DNA from 3 places in the Azotosporobacter soli genome. Region 2 is predicted to be linked to each of the others. Evidence: riboswitches for the same ligand, from Rfam matches in the RefSeq annotation. Region 2 holds a riboswitch; each other region holds the start of a gene.

Region 1 (6,759 bases), on a different contig from region 2:
GCTAATTCCGCTCAAGGTGGATTCAGCTGTTTTTGGCGTGTTAAAAATGGAAAAACTGCATATCGGGGCAGAGAAATACAGGGCGCAATTGCCGGTGCTTTTTAAGTATGCTGCATTGTTGCTGAAAAATGAAATTTCAGGACACACTCGATTGCAAAAGGCATATGAGCAAATCAGTCAGATTAATGAGCAACTGCGCAACGAAATTGATGAACGGAAAAAGATTCAAAATGATTTATTAGAAGCGCGCAATGGACTGGAGCGTAGAGTGGAGGAACGGACGCAAGAACTCAAAAAGACTAATAAGCATTTGAGCCAGGAAATTAGCGATCGCAAGCAAGCGGAAACAGCACTGCTTGCCTCGGAAGAGAAATTTTCCAAAGCTTTTCAGAAAGTGGCGGATGCTATTGGTATCGTACGTTTGTGTGATGAGCGGTATATCGAAGCGAATGCCGCTTTTTTTCGTATCCTCGGGTATCAACGAGAGGAAGTGATTGGTCATACGTCACGTGAATTTGGCCTGTGGAGCAACGAGGCAGACCGGATCGGCGTATACGAAGCGCTAAGCGGAAAAAACCTTTATGAAAACATGGAGACAGCTTGGCGGACGAAATCCGGTGAAGTTCGGATTGGTTTGCATTCGGCAGAGATTGTGGAAATTGACGGGCAATGGTGCAGCGTGTTCATTTGGCATGATATAACCGAGCGGAAATATGCGGAAGAGCAGTTGCGATTGGCGCACAAGCAACTGGAGGTCAAGGTGAAAGAGCGGACGCAAGAATTGTTTAATGCGAATCTGGAACTGAGCGGGCTAAACGAGGAACATCTTGCAATGAACGCAGAGCTTGTTGCGATAAATAATAAACTGCTAAATACAAATCGGGAATTACATAAAGAGATTGCGGAACGGAAAAAAGCGGAAGAACAGGTTCAGGTAAAAAGCTATGAGATACAGGAAGCTTACGCCGAATTGAAAAAAGCGCAGATGCAAATCGTTCACCAGGAAAAAATGGCTTCAGTTGGACAACTTGCAGCGGGTGTTGCGCATGAAATCAACAATCCGATGGGTTTTATCATCAGCAATCTTACTACTTTACAAGAATATACCCGAGAAATTTTTAACGCTGTAACTGCTCAGGACAGTGCAGTGGACGAATTAGGTGAAATATGCAAAGTCGGATATGAGAAGGAGGCAATACAAAGTGTTGTTGCGCGGCTTGCGAAGATCAGACAATCGGCAAAGATGGAATACCTGCGGGAGGATACGAAAGAGCTTCTTGCAGATTCGTTGGACGGAGCTGAACGTGTGAAGAAGATCGTTCAAGACTTAAAAGGGGTTGCCAAGACTACGGATGAAAATAACTTGGCGAACCTTAATGAAGGAATTGAGAGTACGATCAATGTTATCTGGAACGAAATCAAGTCTAAGGCGACTCTGGTTAAAGAATGGGGCGATATTCCTTATATCTATTGCAACTCAGGACAGCTGAAGCAGGTTATTATGAATTTACTGTTAAATGCATTGCAGGCAATCGAGAACAAAGGAGAAATACGCATAAAAACCTGGGCGGAAAAAGAGCATGTCTTTGTCTCGATTACGGATACTGGTTGCGGCATGATGCCGGAAGTGATCAGTCGTGTATTTGAGCCTTTTTTTACTACCAGGGAAATTGGGCAAGGTACGGGGCTTGGATTAAGTGTCAGTTATGATATTGTGAAAAAACACGGCGGGGAAATTAAAGTCGAAAGTCAGTTAGGCCAAGGAACGACATTTACGATTGTTCTTCCGGTCAGTAAAAGTTGATATAGATGGAGGGGGAGAGAATGCTGGATGAAATAGTTACGCTTAAGGAAAATATGAATGCACTGAAGGATAGGCTGAAGAAAGTAGCGGTTGAAAAAGCACATCTCCAACTAATCGTCCATCTAATGAAAGAAATGAGCGCTGCGCCAGGCCTGGACAACATAATCAATAATATGTTGAAAATCGTAATGGAAAATATCGGCGGACTTAATGTTATTATTTATTACAAGATTGACGAGCAAATTTATTATGCTGATGTATACGGAAATAGAAAACGGTTGAAGCAGATTGAAGACAGTCAAGTGAAAAAAGTATTTGCATGCGGCGAGTTTATTGAATGTGAGCATGACTTCAGTGATACAAAGATGTTGACCCCTCCATTTCCAAAGGCGGCAACATGGGTGTTTCCGCTTAAAGCGGGAATAGACGTTATCGGCGTATTTAAAATGGAAAAATTACATATTGGAGCGAACGAATACCAGGACCAATTACCGGTGTTTTTCAATTATGCTGCATTACTTTTAAAAAATGAAATCCTGGGTCAAACCCGCCTCCAACAAGCGTATGAAGAGATTAGATTGACAAATGAAAAGTTAGTGAGAGAAATGGCTGAACGTGAAAAAATAAAGAACGCGCTCGAGCTAGCGCATGCAAACTTAGAATACCGGGTAGAGGAACGAACGCATGAACTTAGCGAAGCCAATGCACAATTGCGCGCAGAAATTACGGAACGCAGGCAGGCTGAGAGTTTATTAGCCGCTTCGGAGGAAAAATTTTCAAAGGCCTTTAGTCGGGTTGCCGACATTATTGGTATCGTACGGCTACGTGATGAGAAATATGTTGAAGCAAACGAAGCTTTTTTTCGTTTGCTGGGCTATCGACGCGAGGAAATTATTGAGCATGCGTCGCGTGAATTTGGCTTGTGGTTCAGTGAAGCGGAACGTGAGCGGGTTTATGCGATTTTCAAGCGAGATAAGACATTTGCTAATATTGAAGCGGTGTGGTGCACCAAAACTAGATTGACAAGAGTCGGTCTTCTTTCGGCCGATTGGGCTGAAATTGAAGAGGAAGAATGCATTATTTACATATGGCATGACATTACGGATCGCAAGCGTGCGGAAGAAGAGCTGCGGCAGGCGCATGACCAATTGGAGTTCAAAGTTGTCGAACGGACGCAAAAACTTTCTACTGCTAATCAAAAACTTGTTGCCGCAAATGAAAAATTACGCCGTTTGACAATTGTTGACGGATTGACTGGAATTGCGAATCGAAGATATTTTGATGAGTATATTATGCGTGAATGGTATAGAGGTTTACGAAATCAAACGTCTGTTGCCCTGATTATGGCGGATATTGATTTTTTTAAGTCTTATAACGACAGTTATGGCCATTTGAAAGGTGACGATTGTTTAAAAATCATTGCTTCTATTTTGACCGAGTATATGAAACGGTCGACGGATCTGGCAGCCCGATACGGAGGTGAAGAGTTTGCGCTGGTAATGCCGGATACAGATTTGGCGGGCGCAGTTGTCGTGGCGGAAAACATTCGAACAGGCGTGGCGGCGAAGTGCTTCGAAAATCAAAAGGTACCAGGGGGAATCGTTACGATGAGTCTGGGCGTAAGTTCGCTTGTTCCGTGCCAAAATTTATCACCGCTATCGCTGATTGCGCTGGCAGATGAAGCATTGTATAGCGCAAAACAGCAGGGCAGAAACAGGGTTGTGAGAGCATGCGAGCGCTAAGCGGAAAATAGAAAGAACTCCGGCACTGCCGGAGTTCTTTTGCGGTTATGGTTTTACCGTCGCTTTATAAACTTGCTTGCCGTCTTTCATTTCGATGATCACGGCGTTTTTCACCGCGTCATGCGTCGCATTCAGACTGGTCGAACCGGTTACGGTCGGGATGTCTTTCGTTGCTGCCAAGGCAAGGCGGATTTTATCGGGATCGGTGCTGTCTGCACGTTTAATCGCATCAATCAACACATTAGCCGCATCATAGCTGAGCACGGCCATTGCGTCAGGCGCCTGGCCATATTCTTTTTTGTACATTTCAACGAAAGATTTGGAAGCTTCGCTGCTGTCATCCGGCGAATAGTGATTGGTGAAAAAAGTATTATTCAGAGCCGCTGCAGTGCCCATTTCGGTCAATTTCGGCGAATCCCAGCCGTCACCGCCGACGATCGGCTGCATGAGACCCATTTCACGCGCTTGCTTGACGATTTTGCCGACCTCTTCATAATAGCCCGGTACGTAGATGACCTGCACATCCATTGTCTTGAGTTTGGTCAAAATGGTCTTGAAATCCTGATCTTTTTGCAGATAGGATTCTTCGGCAACGACGCTGCCGCCGCCTTTTGTGAGTGCGTCTTTAAAGAAGGAGGCCAAGCCTTTACTGTAATCGCTGCTGCTGTCTACCAGGATCGCGGCCTTTTTTAACTTCAGACTGTCAAGCACGAAATTGGCGCCAACGGTTCCCTGGAACGGATCGATAAAGCAGATGCGAAAGGTATAATCTTTTACCTTGCCGCTTTGCTCATCTACCGTTACTTTTGGATTGGTTGCGCCGACCGCCAAAAACGGCAGTTTATTCGCTTCAGCGACGCTGGAAGATGCAATTGCGTTGGAACTGGAGAAGATGCCGGTCACGGCGACGACTCTGTCCTGCGAAGCCAGTTTTGTCATCGCATTGGCGGATTCCGACGGCTCGCTTTTGTTGTCCGCATAAATGGCCTGGATCTTCTTGCCCAATACGCCGCCTTTTGCGTTGGCTTCCTTAATGGCCAGCTTTGCGCCGTTCGCTGCCGACGTGCCCATTGTCGCATTGCCGCCTGTCATTTCGTTGAGGACGCCGATGCGGATGTCATTCGAGCCGACGGCGCCGCAGCCGCTCAAAAATGCGCTTAATGCCAGGATTAGCGTTAGGATAAGTGCGTTTGTTTTTTTCATTGTTCTCGCTCCTTTTCTTTTTCCGTTTTTGACGGCTAGACTGGCCCAAGCGAAAAAAGAAAAAGGTCAAATCATCGATTTGACCCTGAAGAAGACAACTAAAGTTTTACTGCAAATTAAATCTGCAGTAAATCAGCGTCTCTGTCCTTTTGCCTGAGAGATTCATCGGAAAGTATCCGATTTGCACCTTCGGCGCCCTGCTAACAGGGGCTCTCCAGAGTTCCGTCCATTTGCGGTCTACAGCTTGCCTAAAGAAAGAAGACAAAAACAGTTTCCGCAAACTTCACACGGTGACGATATTATTTTTTTAATACGTTTGTACTGATTATAGCGACGTAAAGTGTTGCTTGTCAAGCATGAAAATAAAAAAGCTGTCTCGGCGGTCGAATTTCGTATCGCCTGAGACAGCTTCCTTACTTTAAGTAGATCCGGTTAGGGGCGAGGATAATGTACATGCAGCAATTCGTGCACTTTATCCTTCAATACATTTTTGTAAATGGCATCGAGTGTCGGATTAGCTTCTGCGTGCTTGATATTGCTCATCCGGTCGGCATCATACAAGCCTTTGCTGCGACTTTTCTTACCAGTGCTGCTGGTTACCGGCTGTCCGGCACCGCAGACGCAGCCGCCGGGGCAGGCCATGACCTCGACGAAGTCATATTGTTTTTCGCCGCTTTCGATTTGTTTGATCAGGTCGTCGGCGTTTTTCAGACCGCTGACGACGGCAATGTTGACCTGACGTCCTTCGTGCTCAATGCTGGCTTCTTTGACGCCGTTCATGCCTCGAACACCGGTAAAGGCGATCTTGCGCAGGCCTGCGATGGTCTTGTCGTCAGAGACGCGGCGGATGACCGCTTCGGTTACGCCGCCGGTCACGCCGAAGATGACGCCTGCGCCGCTGACCGTACCAAAGGGCATGTCGAGCGCTTCGGGTTCAATCTCGGAAAACACGAGTCCGGCCTCTTTGATCATTTTAATCAGACCGTTCGAGGTGATGACATAGTCGACGTACGGCACACCGTCTGCTTTAAATTCATCACGCGTCGCTTCATGTTTCTTTGCGGTACAGGGCATGACGGCGACGACGATGACACGTTGTTTGGAATCTTTGTACTGTTCTTTGAGGACCGAGCCGAACATCTGCATCGGCGAGCGACAGCTGGAAATGTTGTCGAGCAGGTGCGGGTGGTTGTATTCTACATAGCGAACCCAAGCCGGACAGCAGGACGTAAAGAGCGGCAATTTTCCATCCGTAGTAAGTCGCGTCATAAACTCTTTGGTTTCTTCGAGTACGGTAAGATCAGCGCCGGTAGAAGTATCGAAGACGCCGTCAAAACCGATGCGACGCAGTGATGCTACGATTCGACCCATTACATCTTCGCCTTCATTCAACCCGAACTCACTGCCGATGGCAACGCGGACGGCGGGCGCGATTTGTACTAAAACCTTGGTGTTTTCATCGCTTAGCTCTTTCCACAGATCAAGCGTATCGCTCTTGACGACGATCGCGCCTGTCGGACAGACGACTGCGCACTGGCCACAGCCAACGCAATTCGTTTCGCCGATCGGTTCATCAAAGGCAGGGCTGACGCGCATGTTGGAGCCGCGAAACGCAAAGTCGATTGCGCCGACATTTTGCACTTCGTCGCAGACCCGCACGCAGTCGCCGCACAGGATGCACTTGTTTTTGTCGCGTGTAATGCAGGGAGAAGAGTCGTCGATATCGGGATCGCCGGAGGTATTGTCAAAACGCACTCGTTTAATGCCGAAGCGTTGCGCCAGTTCCTGCAATTTACATTTGCCGCTTTTCGGGCAGGTGGTGCAGTCGCAGCAATGACTGGCGAGCAAAAGCTCCAGAATCATCTTGCGGTATTTGCGCAAACGCGGCGTATTGGTGCGCACCTCGAGGCCAGCTTTCGGCACAGTGGAACAGGCGGCGTGAATGCTGCCCCATTTGTCTTCGACTACGCACATGCGGCAAGCACCATAGACCGACAGTTCGGAGTAGTA
Region 2 (6,759 bases):
TCAGGATATCCTGCAAAAACGGCTTGGCCAGGACCGCGTAACTGATCTCCGCAATCTTGGCGGCGTAACGGTTAATCTTCAAGGGCTGCTGCGCGCGAATTTCCTCGGTCAGTTGCTGGATCACCGCCAGCGTTGCCGTGGCGAGGCTTGTTTCTTCACTGGCTGCGGGCGGCGGGCCTTCAGATGGATCGTCTTGGATCCAGACCCGTTCCGCGCCGAATTTGCGCAGGCGGCGGATATAGTTCGCGCTCAGGACGGCGCCGCGCGAAACCAGGATGATGCCGCGGTTATCGCATAGCGTCTGGTTGCAAACCATTCCTTCGCTCAATTCATCGATGGAAAGCAGCCTCATGGCGGATCGCCTCCCTGTTGCGCGGAAGCTTGCTTCAGCTTTGTCAGGGCCCGCAGCGCATCTTCCTTGGTGACCGGTTTGCCAAGTACGGCAACCGCGCCGTTTGCGATACAGTCGCGGCTGACGAAACGCTGATCGGCCAGCGAAGAAATGATCACGATCGGCAGCGCTGGCGCGACCAGCTGCAGGATCTTCAGCGTTGCCAGACCGTCGAGCAACGGCATCGTGATATCCATGAAAAGGATGTCGGGTTGAAAGCTGCGCTGCAACTCCAAAACCTCCACGCCGTTGGCGGCCTCCGCCAGTTCAAGCGAGGCGATTCCCTCGAAGAGGAGTTTCAGATTGCTGCGACAAAGACAGGAGTCATCCGCAATTAAAATACGCATGCAATACACCGCCTATTCTTTCGCAAGTGCCGCGCTTATTCCTCGTCCGCTGTCAGGTAATAATGACGCAGGGGTTTTAAGTCGGCGTCGAATTCATATACGAGCGGAACGCCGGTCGGGATTTCAAAGGACATGATGTCGGCCGGGGCGACCTGGTTCAAGTGTTTGACCAATGCGCGCAGGCTGTTGCCGTGGGCGGCGATGATGATGCGCTGGCCTTCTAAAATGGCCGGCGCGATTGTTTTTTGCCAGTAGTCGAGCACGCGGGCTTCGGTGTCTTTGAGCGATTCGCTCAGCGGTAAAGCTGCCGGCGAAAGCGCGCGATAGCGCGGATCGAGTCCGGGGGCGCGGCTGTCGTCAGGCGCTAAGGGCGGGGGCTGGATGTCGTAACTGCGCCGCCAGATCTTGACTTGTTCATCGCCGTATTTCGCGGCGGTTTCCGCTTTGTTCAGGCCCTGCAAGGCGCCGTAATGGCGCTCGTTCAGCTGCCAGGCCTTGTATTCGGGAATCCAGAGCTGATCGAGTTCGCCCAGCACGAGATGCAGTGTGTTGATGGCCCGTTTCAGCGTGGACGTGAAGGCCAGATCGAAGGCGTAGCCTTGTGCCTTGAGCAGGAGTCCGGCGCGCCGGGCCTCAGCCTCTCCTTCCGGCGACAGCTCGACGTCGGTCCAGCCGGTAAACAGGTTGCGTTTATTCCAGTCGCTTTGGCCGTGACGGATGAATACGGCCTTGTAAGTTGCGCTAGTCATCGTATCCCTCCTCGTTCTGTGGGTGCGTTACTTTTTATATTCGGCGGCAAATAGGCATACCCTGCCGAAGAAAACGGAAATTTATCCCAAAAGCTTTGCCGAAGTGCAGCAGGAAAAGAAAGGGCGCAGCGCGAATCAAGAAGCAAGCTAAATCGTTTGCGCAGCTTTTTGCGCGTGAAAAGAGGTGCATCTTGGATGGAAGAGCGCGATCTTAAACCGGTAGAAGCGTTGCTGCGCGTCGCACCGGCGGGAAAAGTCAAGGATATTTGGCCGCACCATGGCCCGTTCTATCGTCCCAAGAGCAAGGAAAAGCCTGCCGCGCGGCGTAAAGCCGAGGCTGAGCCGAAAAAACTCCTCAACAAGGCGCATCCGACGCCGGAACATGTCGGAGAAAAAATCGATTTCGATGTATAGAAGAGGGTGAAATGGTGGAGCAGGCAACGATCTGGCGTTTGTTAGAGTGGGGATATGCGAAGGCGGTTGACGGCATGCCGGGGATCGGATCGGCAGAAGAGTTGGCGGCTGAATATAGGAAAGCGCCTGGCAACTTGCACGAGCAGGCCGATGCCTTGATTCGCTGGCAGAATGCAAAGTGCGCCAGCGTGGGTTTTCTGACCGGTTTGGGCGGCGTACTGACGCTGCCGGTCGCAGTGCCGGCCAATCTGTCGAGTGTCCTTTATATGCAAATCCGAATGATCACCGCGATCGCCTGCCTGGGCGGGCATGACGTGCGCGACGACAAGGTCAAGACGCTGGTCTTTCTCTGCCTGTGCGGCAGTGCGGCGACCGAGCTGTTGAAAGAACTCAGCGTTAAGCTGGGACAGCATATCTCGCGCAGGATGCTGGCCAAACTGTCGACGCAGCTTTTAGAGCGGACACAGCAAAAAATCGGCGCCGTGCTGCTGCGCAAGTTCAGCGAAAAAGGCATTGCCGGTTTGGGGCGTGGCGTACCTCTTGTCGGCGCACTTGTCGGCGGCACGCTCGATGCGTTGGCGACCTATGCGATTGGCGAAGTGGCCAAAAGAGCTTTTCTTGGTAAAGAAATAGAAAAGTATTGACAATATGAGGTAATCCGACTATAATAAACCATGTGCTCGAGTAAAGACTGACTACTGACAAAGAATGATGAAAATCATATTTGAACTGTTTTTTAGAGAAGCCTGACACCAAGGGCTTCTTTTTTGTTTTCCGTACAAGAAGAGATCTCTTTTGCAAAAAGAAAGAGATGGTCTTGCAGAGAGCGCGATCCATTTAGACTCAACCAAGGTCCTTCGTGTGTAAAGGGTTCAAATTTGCGTCAAATCGGAGGGAGCCGAGTAAGGACTTCTTTCGTTTTTTATAAGCCGAGCCATGCTGGCGGCTGCGAGATGGGTGAAAATCAGAAACGGGGATGAACGGCAACGGAAGCCGGACGTCAAAGAAAAGAAAAAAGGAGGAAATCAATATGTTGATACATGCAGTATGCGGTCATGTGGTTCGCATGGACGGCAGCGGCAACGGAAAATGTTCCGGTTGCGGCCAGGAAGTGTGCGTGCGGACTTCGCGCAAATAAGCCGAAGCGGCGAAATGAAAAAGACAGGGCGTTTCAAGGATGCTTGAGATGCCCTGTCTTTCTATTCTTTTGCTTATTTGGCGACCTGCGTCGTCAGGAAAATCGGCAGCGTCATATGGCCGATCTGGTCTTGCAGTTCTTCGATGCCGTCGATGTGACGGTCTTCATCGCTCAAAATGTGCTCGAGAATTTCGCGCGTCGCGAAATCGTTGACGTCGCCAGCCAGACGAATGGCCGCATTGTAGGCGGCAATCGCGCCTTCTTCGGCAGCGTGGTCTTTTTCCAGCTGCTTCGTCACGTCGCTGCCGATGTGGATCGGATTCAGTTTGGAGACGACCGGCAGTCCTTCCAGGAAGAGGATGCGGGCGATGAGGATTTCCGCATGCTTCATTTCCTCGATGGCGCGCCGTTCGAAGGTGCTGTGAAGTTTTTCATAACCCCAGTTGGCGCACATTTCGGAATGAACGATATACTGGTTGATGGCGCTCAGTTCATCAGCCAGCAGGGCATTTAAGGCCTCAATCAGTTTAGGATTTCCTTTCATAATGCACAAGACCCCTTTCATCAAATAATCGCGATCTATTGAAATTGTTCAACATGAAAAAGACAACTCCTGCCGCGTATAATCCAAATATTGAAAATGATTGGTAAAATATAACGAAGGGAAGCATTGACAGAGTGAGGACGCTGTTAGTAAAATGTTAACAGAAGATATTAAAAATTCATACGAATGCGGAATGATGGTTGTGGGAGAGATCGCCAAGGCGGCGCCGGAGGAGTAAGACTTTGTTGAAACTCTCAGGCAAAAGCACTATGACCGGACCGGACTCTGGAGAGAACGCCGCTCGGCGTCACCGATGGGGAAGCCTCACTTGAGGTCACGCTCTCAGGTACAAGAGACAGAGACAAAGAAGACAGTGTTCTTCTTTGTCTCTTTTTTTATCTAAATATAAGGAGGGAATGCATAGTGACAACAGGAAAAAAAACGCCGCTTTATGACACGCACAACAAATACGGCGGCAAGATCGTCGAATTCGGCGGTTGGCAGCTTCCGGTCCAGTATGCGGGAATTATCGAGGAACACCATGCGGTGCGTCGTCAGGCCGGTTTGTTTGACGTTTCGCACATGGGCGAGGTGTCGGTCAAAGGTCCGCAGGCGCTCGCGTATTTGCAGCGTTTGGTGACGAACGACGTGAGCAAGTTGGCCGATCATCAGGTCCAATACACGCCGATGTGCTATCTGAATGGCGGAACAGTCGACGATCTCTTGATTTATCGTTATGCGCAGGATGATTATCTACTGGTGATCAATGCGGCGAATATTGACAAGGACTGGACCTGGATGCGCGAGAACAGCGTCGGCTTTGACGTCGCCTTGACCAATCTCTCGGATCAGACCGCCGAACTGGCGCTGCAAGGGCCGAACGCCGAAACGATCCTGCGTCTCTTGACCGACGCGCCGCTCGACAAGCTGGGTTACTATTGGTTCTATCCTAAAGTTATCGTGGCCGGTAAGGAAGTGATGCTTTCGCGCACCGGCTACACCGGCGAAGACGGCTTCGAGATCTACTGCCGTCCGGCCGATGCGGCGCCGCTCTGGGAAGCGCTGATGGCAGCCGGACGGGAACACGGCTTGCAGCCGACGGGGCTTGGCTGCCGCGATACGCTTCGCTTCGAGGCTGCACTGCCGCTTTATGGACATGAACTGTCGGCGGAAATCACGCCGCTCGAAGCGGGGCTGCCCCGTTTCGTCAATCTGGAAAAAGGCGATTTCAATGGACGCGCGGTACTGGCGCAGCAAAAAGCGGATGGTGTGAAGCGCAAGGTGGTCGGCTTCGTTTTAAATGAAAGAGGCATTGCCCGCGCCGAATATCCGGTCGTAAAAGACGGGCGCAGGATCGGCAGCGTCACGACCGGTTCCTACGCGCCGACGCTGGAAAAAAATATCGGTTTGGCGTTGGTCGAAGCCGAGCATGGCAAGATCGGCGAAAATTTTGCGGTGGAAATTCGCGGCAAGGCGGTCGCGGCAACGGTGATCGGCAAACCATTTTATAAAAGAGAGGGGAAATAACGATGAACATTTTGCAGGAATTGAAGTACTCCAAGGATCATGAGTGGGTAAAAATCGAAGGGAACCGGGCGACGGTCGGAATCACCGATTTTGCACAATCCCAGCTGGGTGACGTGGTGTTTGTGGAAGTCCCGTCCGTCAATGCCGCAGTGAAGAGCGGCGCCGGGTTTTCCGTCGTGGAATCGGTGAAAGCGGTGTCGGACATTTATGCGCCGCTCTCCGGCACAGTTGTCGAAGTGAATGAAGGTTTGACCGATGCGCCGGAGACGGTGAATAGCGATCCGTACGGTGAAGGCTGGATTGCCGTTATTGAAATCAGCGATGCGAGCGAAGTGGCCCAATTGATGGATGCCGATGCCTACGCAGCCTTTATCCAGGCGGGAGGCGAGTGACGATGAAGCGCAGTTACTTGCCGCATACCGACGATGATCGCAAGGCGATGCTGGAAGCAATCGGCGTAAAAAAGGCCGAAGAGCTGTTCGTCGACATTCCGGCGACGCTTCGCTTGCAGCGTCCGCTCGATCTGCCCGCGGCCCTTGCGGAACCGGATTTGGCTGAAGAACTAAAGGCGCTGGCGGGAAAGAACGCCAGTCTGAGCGACCATCTTTGTTTCTTGGGCGCAGGCGCATATGACCACTACATCCCGAGCGTAGTCGACCATGTCCTGGGACGCTCGGAGTTTTACACCGCATACACGCAGTATCAGCCGGAGATATCGCAGGGCTATCTACAGGCGCTGTGGGAATACCAGAGCATGATCTGCGAAATTACCGGCATGGACGTGGCCAACGCTTCGATGTATGACGGCGGAACCGCTGTCGCCGAAGCGGCGATGCTGGCCTGCGGCGCGACGAACCGTCGCGGCGTCGTCGCGCCGGCGACGCTGCATCCGCATTACCGGACGATTCTCGGCACCTACGGCATCGATCGCGACTATGCGATCGCAGACGCGCCGCAGGAAAACGGCGTTACGGATCTGGCGCAGCTTAAGGCGATGGTCAACGGCGATACCGCGGCGGTCATTCTGCAATATCCGAACTTTTTCGGTTGCATCGAAGATGTCAAAACGGCGGCGGAGATTGCGCATGCGCAAGGCGCGCTGCTGATTGTAGCTGCCGATCCGATTGCACTTGGACTTTTAGAAGCGCCCGGCAATCTGGGCGCGGATGTCGTCGTCGGCGAAGGACAGGCAATGGGAATTCCGCTCTCCTTTGGCGGACCTTATCTGGGCTTTTTTGCCGCGACGGAAAAATTGATTCGCAAGATGCCAGGGCGAATTGTCGGGCAAACGACGGACCATGAAGGAACCAGAGGATTTGTATTGACGCTGCAAGCCAGAGAGCAGCACATCCGGCGCGAAAAAGCGAATTCAAACATCTGTTCCAATGAGGCGCTTTGCGCCTTGGCGGCTACCGTTTATCTCGCGGCCGTCGGCAAGGAGGGCTTTTCGCAGGTTGCCAATCTGTCGCTGCAAAAAGCGCATTACGCATATGAGAGCCTGTTAAAACTGGATGGCGTCAGCGCTGTATTTGCCGCGCCATTCTTTAAAGAATTTGTGATCCGCTGTGCAAAACCGATTGCTGAAATTAATGAACGCTTGCTGGGCGATAAGATCATCGGCGGTCTTGATCTCGGGCGTTATGACGAGA
Region 3 (6,759 bases), on a different contig from region 2:
TGGCGGCGGGGATACTGCCGGTAAGCGGCGCGGCGAACGCAGTGTAAAGCCACGACAGAGAATAACCGAGCGAGCCGAGTCCCAAGAATAATGCGAGAGTTTTTTTGTAGAGGGCCGACAGATTGAGACAGGATAACACGTAGAGTAAAATTAAACTGGCTGAACCGATAGCGGCGGCATGCATATGGGCCCGCTGCAGCATTTTCCAAGAACGATCCACGATAGCCGATACTTTTTGCGCATCATTATTATAGACGCTGCTTAAAACGGGCTGTGCGGAAGCGGTCCAATATTGTTTGATTTGCGCTTCGGCGCCGCCCATTGCTGCGCCAAGGAAAAAGCCGAGAAAAATAGTTGCGATAGCCAGTATAACGCCCCATTGAACCGATTTTAGTTTTTCTTGCATGAGAAAATACCTCCATTTTTTAATTGTGGCTATGTGTCTGCAAATAGCGGCATATAACGATTACACGCCACTAAAAAATATTTATACTACGGTATTATACTCTGTTCGAAAAAGAAAGTACAATGCGGCGTAAAAAATATGCGGCGGAATGAAAAATGCGAGGGATGATCGTTATTTAATCCGGAGTGAAATCGAAAAGAAGCGCTGAACTTGCCGATTGTGAGGATATCCAGTACAATCAAAGGAGTCTAACAGAGAACAAAAGGATGGAAACATGATATGAGTAAAGCAGTGGTATTGGCGGAAAAGCCTTCAGTAGGGCGTGACTTGGCGCGGGTATTGCGCTGCGCCAAGCAGGGCAACGGCTATTTTGAAAACGATAAATATATCGTGACCTGGGCGCTCGGGCATCTGGTGACGCTGGCCGATCCGGAAAGCTACGATGAGCGCTATAAGTCATGGAAGATGGAAGATCTGCCGATGCTGCCCGAACCGCTCAAGCTGGTTGTCATCAAGCAGACCGGGCGGCAATATAACACAGTCAAGGAACAGTTGCTGCGCAAGGACGTCAATGAAGTGATCATCGCGACCGATGCCGGACGCGAGGGTGAATTGGTAGCGCGCTGGATTTTGGCCAAGGCGCATGTGAACAAGCCGGTCAAGCGGCTTTGGATCTCATCGGTCACTGACAAGGCGATCCAGGACGGATTTCGCAATTTAAAACCCGGCCGCGACTATGAAAATCTCTACGCTTCGGCAGTGGCGCGCTCGGAAGCGGATTGGCTGGTCGGGATGAATGCCTCGCGGGCGCTGACCTGCCGCTACAATGCGCAGCTTTCCTGCGGCCGCGTGCAAACGCCGACGCTGGCGATCATTGCGCAGCGCGAAGAGGAAATTCAAACGTTTAAACCGCGCACATTTTACGGCATCGCGGCCGCGGTGCCGGGCGCTCGTTTTTTCTGGCAGGATGCCAAGACAAAAGAAACAAGGACGTTCAGTAAAGAAGCCTGCGATAAGCTTGTACGTGAACTGCAAGGCAAAGAATTGCAAATCGTCGATGTGGACAAGGCTTACAAAAAGACGCCTGCACCGTCGCTTTACGACCTGACCGAATTGCAGCGCGACGCCAATAAACTGTATAGTTTTTCGGCAAAGGACACGCTTAATATCATGCAGCGCCTCTATGAGACGCATAAGATATTGACGTATCCGCGCACCGATTCGCGCTATATCTCGGCGGACATTGTCGACACGCTGCCGGAGCGGATTCGCGCCTGCACCGTCGGACCGTACGCGAAATTGGGCGGCAAGGCGCTGCGCGGCAACGTCAGAACGAACAAACATGTCGTCGACGACAGTAAGGTATCCGATCATCATGCGATCATTCCGACCGAACAGGCGGTGTTTCTCAACAATCTCGACGATAAGGAACGCAAGATTTACGACTTGGTTGTGAAGCGCTTCCTGGCCGCGTTGCATCCGGCCTTCGAATATGAGCAGACGACGCTTAGGGCCAAGATCGGCGGCGAAACGTTCGCTGCCAAAGGCAAGCGTGTGATTGCGCAGGGCTGGAAAGAAGTCTATGAAAACAAATATGAGGATGAAGACGCCGCTAAAGATGATTTGGTCGATCAAAGCCTACCCGAGTTGCACAAGGGCGATGTACTGAAAGTGGCCGGACTCTCACAGACCAAGGGGGAAACGAAACCGCCGCCTTTGTTCAACGAAGCGACGCTGCTCACGGCGATGGAAAATCCGGCGAAATACATCAGCAGCAGCGATGAGACGCTGAAGAAGACGCTCGGCGAAACTGGCGGGCTCGGTACTGTTGCGACGCGGGCCGACATCATCGAAAAATTGTTCAACAGTTTTCTGATCGAAAAAAAAGGCAAGGATTTGCACATCACGTCAAAAGGCAAACAGCTTTTGGAACTGGTGCCGCGCGATCTGAAATCGCCGGAACTGACCGCGAACTGGGAACAAAAGTTGGCCGCGATTGCGAAAGGCGCACTGAATAAGACCTCGTTCATTAATGAAATGCGCGCGTATGCCCGCGCGGTCGTGACGGACATCAAAAACAGTCAGGAACAATATCGGCATGACAATATGACCCGCACGAAGTGTCCCGACTGCGGCAAGTATATGCTCGAAGTCAACGGCAAGAAAGGCAAAATGCTGGTCTGTCAGGACCGTGAGTGCGGCCATCGCAAGGGTATTGCCAGGGTTACGAACGCTCGCTGCCCGAACTGCCACAAGAAGATGGAAATGCGCGGCGAAGGCGACGCCCGTCTGTTTGTCTGCGGCTGCGGTCATCGGGAAAAATTGTCGTCGTTCAACGAACGGCGCGAAAAAGAGACGTCGAAGGTTTCGAAGAGCGATGTGAATCAATATTTGCGCAATCAGAGCAAGGCGAAAGAAGAGCCGCTGAATTCGGCGCTGGCCGATGCGCTGGCGAAACTTAAACTGAAATAAAGCGGGCAGAAAGCAGGTTAGCATGGAGAAACGAGAAAATCCGATCCTGACGCACAGCAATGTTCTTTTTTATCCGTTCGCGCCGCGGCGGGAGGAAATTCTGATTGCGGACATCGCGCATGCGCTGTCGCATATCTGCCGTGCGAACGGACATTTTGACACTTTTTACAGCGTTGCGCAGCATTCGCTGAACTGCCGGAAGGAAGCCGAAGCGCGCCAACTGCCGAAGCGCGTGCAGCGGGCCTGTCTGCTGCACGACGGCAGTGAAGCATATTTGTCCGACGTTACCCGGCCGGTCAAAATTTATCTGCCGGAATATCGCGATATCGAAGGGCGACTGCAGCAGTTGATCTATGAACGTTTTGATTTGGGCGATTTGACGGAAGAGGAATTGGCCCATGTTGACGCGATTGACAATACGCTGCTGTATTATGAATTTGACAAGCTGCATCAGCAGGGCTTGAATGGATACGTTACGCCGCTTCAGTCCGAACCGGATGTCAGGGAGAGAAAGATGAGCGAAGTGAAGGCGGAGTTTCTCCACTACTTTCAGCGTTTGGTGGACAGCGGAAAGTAGTGCGAATGAATAAGAAAAACCGGCAAATGAATGCCGGTTTTTCTTATTCATCAGGCTTGTTTATTTGTGCGTGAAGGCACGTCCGCAATCGGGACAGCTTTCTTTAACGTCAAGGCTTGTCGTGCGTTTAGCGAGGCTGCGCTGGTAAGCGCCGCAACAGCCGAAAAAGAAGAAGGCGCCGGCGATCAGCTGACGAATGCTGTCGGTGGCGGCAGCGCTCATCTGTAAGAGGTGCGTGCAAATGAATGCGGCAATCGTCTGCCAAATGCCGATCAGCAGCAAGATGCCGAAAAAAGCGCGCCAGGGAAGGCGACGTGCGGTCGGAAATTCCATGCTGAGTCCGGTAAGCGTCGCATGAAGGGAAAAGCCGCCGGAAGAGGATTCGCCAGTTTCGCTTGTTTCACGCCGACAAGTAGGACAACGTTTGGTCATGCCGTGCACCTCCTAAATTGACTGGGTAGTCCGATCGGAATAAAAAGATACTGTAGCTATCAGAATACAGCAAAGCGATGCTTTTCGTCAATGGCAATAAGGCTTAAAAATGGAAAAACGGTTGCGCTTTTTCCGACGCTGTTGTATAATCGATCATTATCGGTTAGTGTCCAGTACACAACTACATATGGCCGGATGATGTTTGCGGAAGAGCAGCCATGGCGTAGGCCGTTGGCTCACCGAAGGAGTAACACTCTCAGGTACCTGCCTTGCAGGTGGAACCGTAAACGGACGGGACTCTGGAGAGACCCTGAACAAGGGCGCCGAAGGGGCAAGGCGGCAGAAATGCTGCTCAATCTCTCAGGCAAAAGGACAGAGCACAAGAAGCACCAGAAATTGGTGTCGAGAAACGGGAAAAGACGCTGCGGCAACGCAGGGTCTGTGTTTTCGCAAAGCATGGCGTACATGCCGGATTGAAATACCCTTTTCGAAGTGTCCTCCGGAGTCAAATCAGCAATGATTTGACTCCTTTTGTTTCATTACTCTGCAGAGACAAAAGTTGTAAGAACAGCCCCAGCTGGAGGGGCAGATGAAGGAGTGAAGCAAAATGGAAAAAGAATCGCAAGCGGACAAACTGTTAAAAAGGGAACTGGGCCTGATTCCCGCAATGGCGTTGGTCGTGGGGATGGTGATCGGTTCCGGAATTTTCATGAAACCGGGCAAGGTGCTGCTGGCGGCCGGGGATTCGACGTTGGGACTGGCAGCCTGGGTGATCGGCGGCATCATCACGGTCACGGCCGGACTGACGATCGCCGAACTTGGTGCGCAGATTCCGCGCACCGGCGGCATGTATGCTTATTTGGACGAGGTGTACGGGAAATTCTGGGCTTATCTGTTCGGCTGGGTACAGACGTTGATTTATGGACCGGCGACAATCGGCGCATTGGGGCTTTATTTCTCAGCCTTGCTGATTCCCTTTTTAAATATTCCGACCAGTTATAAGATGCCGCTGGCTATCTTGGCGGTGGCGTTCATTTCCGGTATAAACTGCCTCGGCGCGCGCTGCGGCGGGATGATCCAGTCGGTTGCGACAATTGCAAAATTGATTCCGATTGCCTGCATTGCCGTCTTCGGACTGTGGCAGGGCAATGGACAAATTCTTAACATGAGCAGCGGCGTGAGCGAATCGGCCGGCATGGGCGCGGCGATATTGGCGACGCTATGGGCGTATGACGGTTGGATCGCGGCCGGATTTGTCGCCGGTGAGATGAAGAATCCGGCGAAGTTATTGCCGCGCGCGATCATCTTGGGCCTCGGCATTGTCATCGTGGCGTATCTTTCGGTGAACGTTGCGGTGCTGCATGTGCTGCCGGCCGCAGAAATTGCGGCGCTCGGACCGCTCGCCAGCGGCGCTGCCGCCGGAATTCTTTTCGGTGATATCGGCGGCAAGCTGATTAGCATCGGCATTTTGGTTTCGATTTTCGGTGCGTTGAACGGTTATATCATGACAAATGCGCGTGTGCCGTATGCAATGGCGGTGGCAGGGCAGCTGCCGGGTTCGCGTTTTTTAGCGAAGGTGCATAAGGAATATGGCACACCGGTCGGAGCGACCTTGTTTCAGGTCTGCATGGCGGTGCTGTTGATGACGCTGGGCGATCCCGATCGCCTGACCGACATCGCAATGTTCATGATCCAGATTTTTTATCTGCTTGCGTTTGTCGCGGTCTTCCTGTTGAGAAAACGCCAGCCTGCGGCCGAACGGCCGTATAAGGTTCCTCTCTATCCGGTTGTTCCGGCGGTTGCGATCCTCGGCGGTCTCTATATCATCGGCAGTACGCTGCTGAATAATCCGCAGGACACGCTCTATGCATTGTCGCTGACGCTTCTCGGCGTACCGGTCTACTGGCTGATGCTGCGCCAAAAGAAAGGCGCCTGCGGCGCAAAAAAGTCGGCGTAAGAAAAGCAAAAGGGAGTCTTCGTCAGCCAAATTGGCTTTGCGAAGACTCCCTTTCGCTTGAAAGAACCGGACCGCGAAAGCGCGATCCGGTTAGAGAAAAGAATATCTTTTTTACTTATTGGTTCAAGACGAGGCGATAGTAATTTTTTTTGCCTTTGCGCAGCAGCGCGGCATTGTCGGTGAAATCGTCCTGGCTAAGCAGTCGGTCGGGGTCGCTGACCTTTTCCTGTTCAAGGTGCAGACCGCCTTGTGCGATCAAACGGCGGCCTTCGCTTTTGGAAGCGAAGATGCCGGCGTCAAATAAGATATCGAGCAGTTTGCCGCCAAGCTGGGCGCTCGTTACATTTACGGTCGGCGTATTATCGAGTGAACCGCTGCCGCTGAACAAGGCTTCCGCCGCCTGTCGGCTGTTTTCCGCTGCTTCCTGGCCATGAATCAGTTTGGTTACTTCAAAGGCGAGAACCTTCTTGGCTTCGTTGATGGCCTGCCCTTCCAGCGCGCCAAGGCGGCGCACCTCATCCATCGGCAGGAACGTCAACAAAGAAAGGCATTTCTCGACGTCGGCATCGGCCACGTTGCGCCAATACTGATAAAATTCATACGGCGATGTTTTTTCGCCGTCCAGCCATAAGGCGCCTTTTTCGGTCTTGCCCATTTTCCGACCGTCGCTGGTCGTGAGCAGCGTCAGCGTCAGGCCGAAAGCCGGCTTGCTTTCTTTGCGGCGAATCAGGTCGGCGCCGGCGAGGATATTAGACCACTGGTCGTCGCCGCCCATTTGCAGGATGCAGCCTTGCTGGTTGAAGAGCTCCCAGAAGTCGTAGGCTTGCATGATCATATAGTTCAGTTCAAAAAAGGTCAGGCCTTTTTCCCAGCGTTGCTTGTAGCATTCGGCAGCCAGCATTCGATTGACCGAGA

What was found. A riboswitch is a leader RNA that binds a small molecule or an ion and turns the genes downstream of it on or off. The one in region 2 is predicted to bind glycine.
Region 1: linked by a shared signal. The riboswitch ahead of QTL79_RS09765 (ABC transporter substrate-binding protein) and the one ahead of gcvT (glycine cleavage system aminomethyltransferase GcvT) in region 2 are both predicted to bind glycine.
Region 3: linked by a shared signal. The riboswitch ahead of QTL79_RS05125 (APC family permease) and the one ahead of gcvT (glycine cleavage system aminomethyltransferase GcvT) in region 2 are both predicted to bind glycine.

The regions. Positions count from the first base shown of each region.
Region 1 covers NZ_JAUAOA010000008.1:123,732-130,490, forward strand. The annotation lists gene QTL79_RS09755 (ATP-binding protein) at 1-1,804, shown strand, start outside; gene QTL79_RS09760 (sensor domain-containing diguanylate cyclase) at 1,825-3,546, shown strand; gene QTL79_RS09765 (ABC transporter substrate-binding protein) at 3,592-4,749, opposite strand; glycine riboswitch at 4,881-4,977, opposite strand; gene QTL79_RS09770 ([FeFe] hydrogenase, group A) at 5,182-6,759, opposite strand, start outside.
Region 2 covers NZ_JAUAOA010000001.1:397,561-404,319, reverse strand. The annotation lists gene QTL79_RS01825 (HD-GYP domain-containing protein) at 1-352, opposite strand, end outside; gene QTL79_RS01820 (response regulator transcription factor) at 349-738, opposite strand; gene gpmA (2,3-diphosphoglycerate-dependent phosphoglycerate mutase) at 774-1,487, opposite strand; gene QTL79_RS01810 (hypothetical protein) at 1,683-1,901, shown strand; gene QTL79_RS01805 (EcsC family protein) at 1,913-2,545, shown strand; gene bfr (bacterioferritin) at 3,113-3,583, opposite strand; glycine riboswitch at 3,777-3,863, shown strand; gene gcvT (glycine cleavage system aminomethyltransferase GcvT) at 4,007-5,110, shown strand; gene gcvH (glycine cleavage system protein GcvH) at 5,113-5,502, shown strand; gene gcvPA (aminomethyl-transferring glycine dehydrogenase subunit GcvPA) at 5,505-6,759, shown strand, end outside.
Region 3 covers NZ_JAUAOA010000003.1:280,111-286,869, reverse strand. The annotation lists gene QTL79_RS05145 (hypothetical protein) at 1-406, opposite strand, end outside; gene QTL79_RS05140 (DNA topoisomerase III) at 686-2,878, shown strand; gene QTL79_RS05135 (hypothetical protein) at 2,901-3,455, shown strand; gene QTL79_RS05130 (hypothetical protein) at 3,516-3,887, opposite strand; glycine riboswitch at 4,177-4,273, shown strand; gene QTL79_RS05125 (APC family permease) at 4,495-5,844, shown strand; gene tyrS (tyrosine--tRNA ligase) at 5,960-6,759, opposite strand, start outside.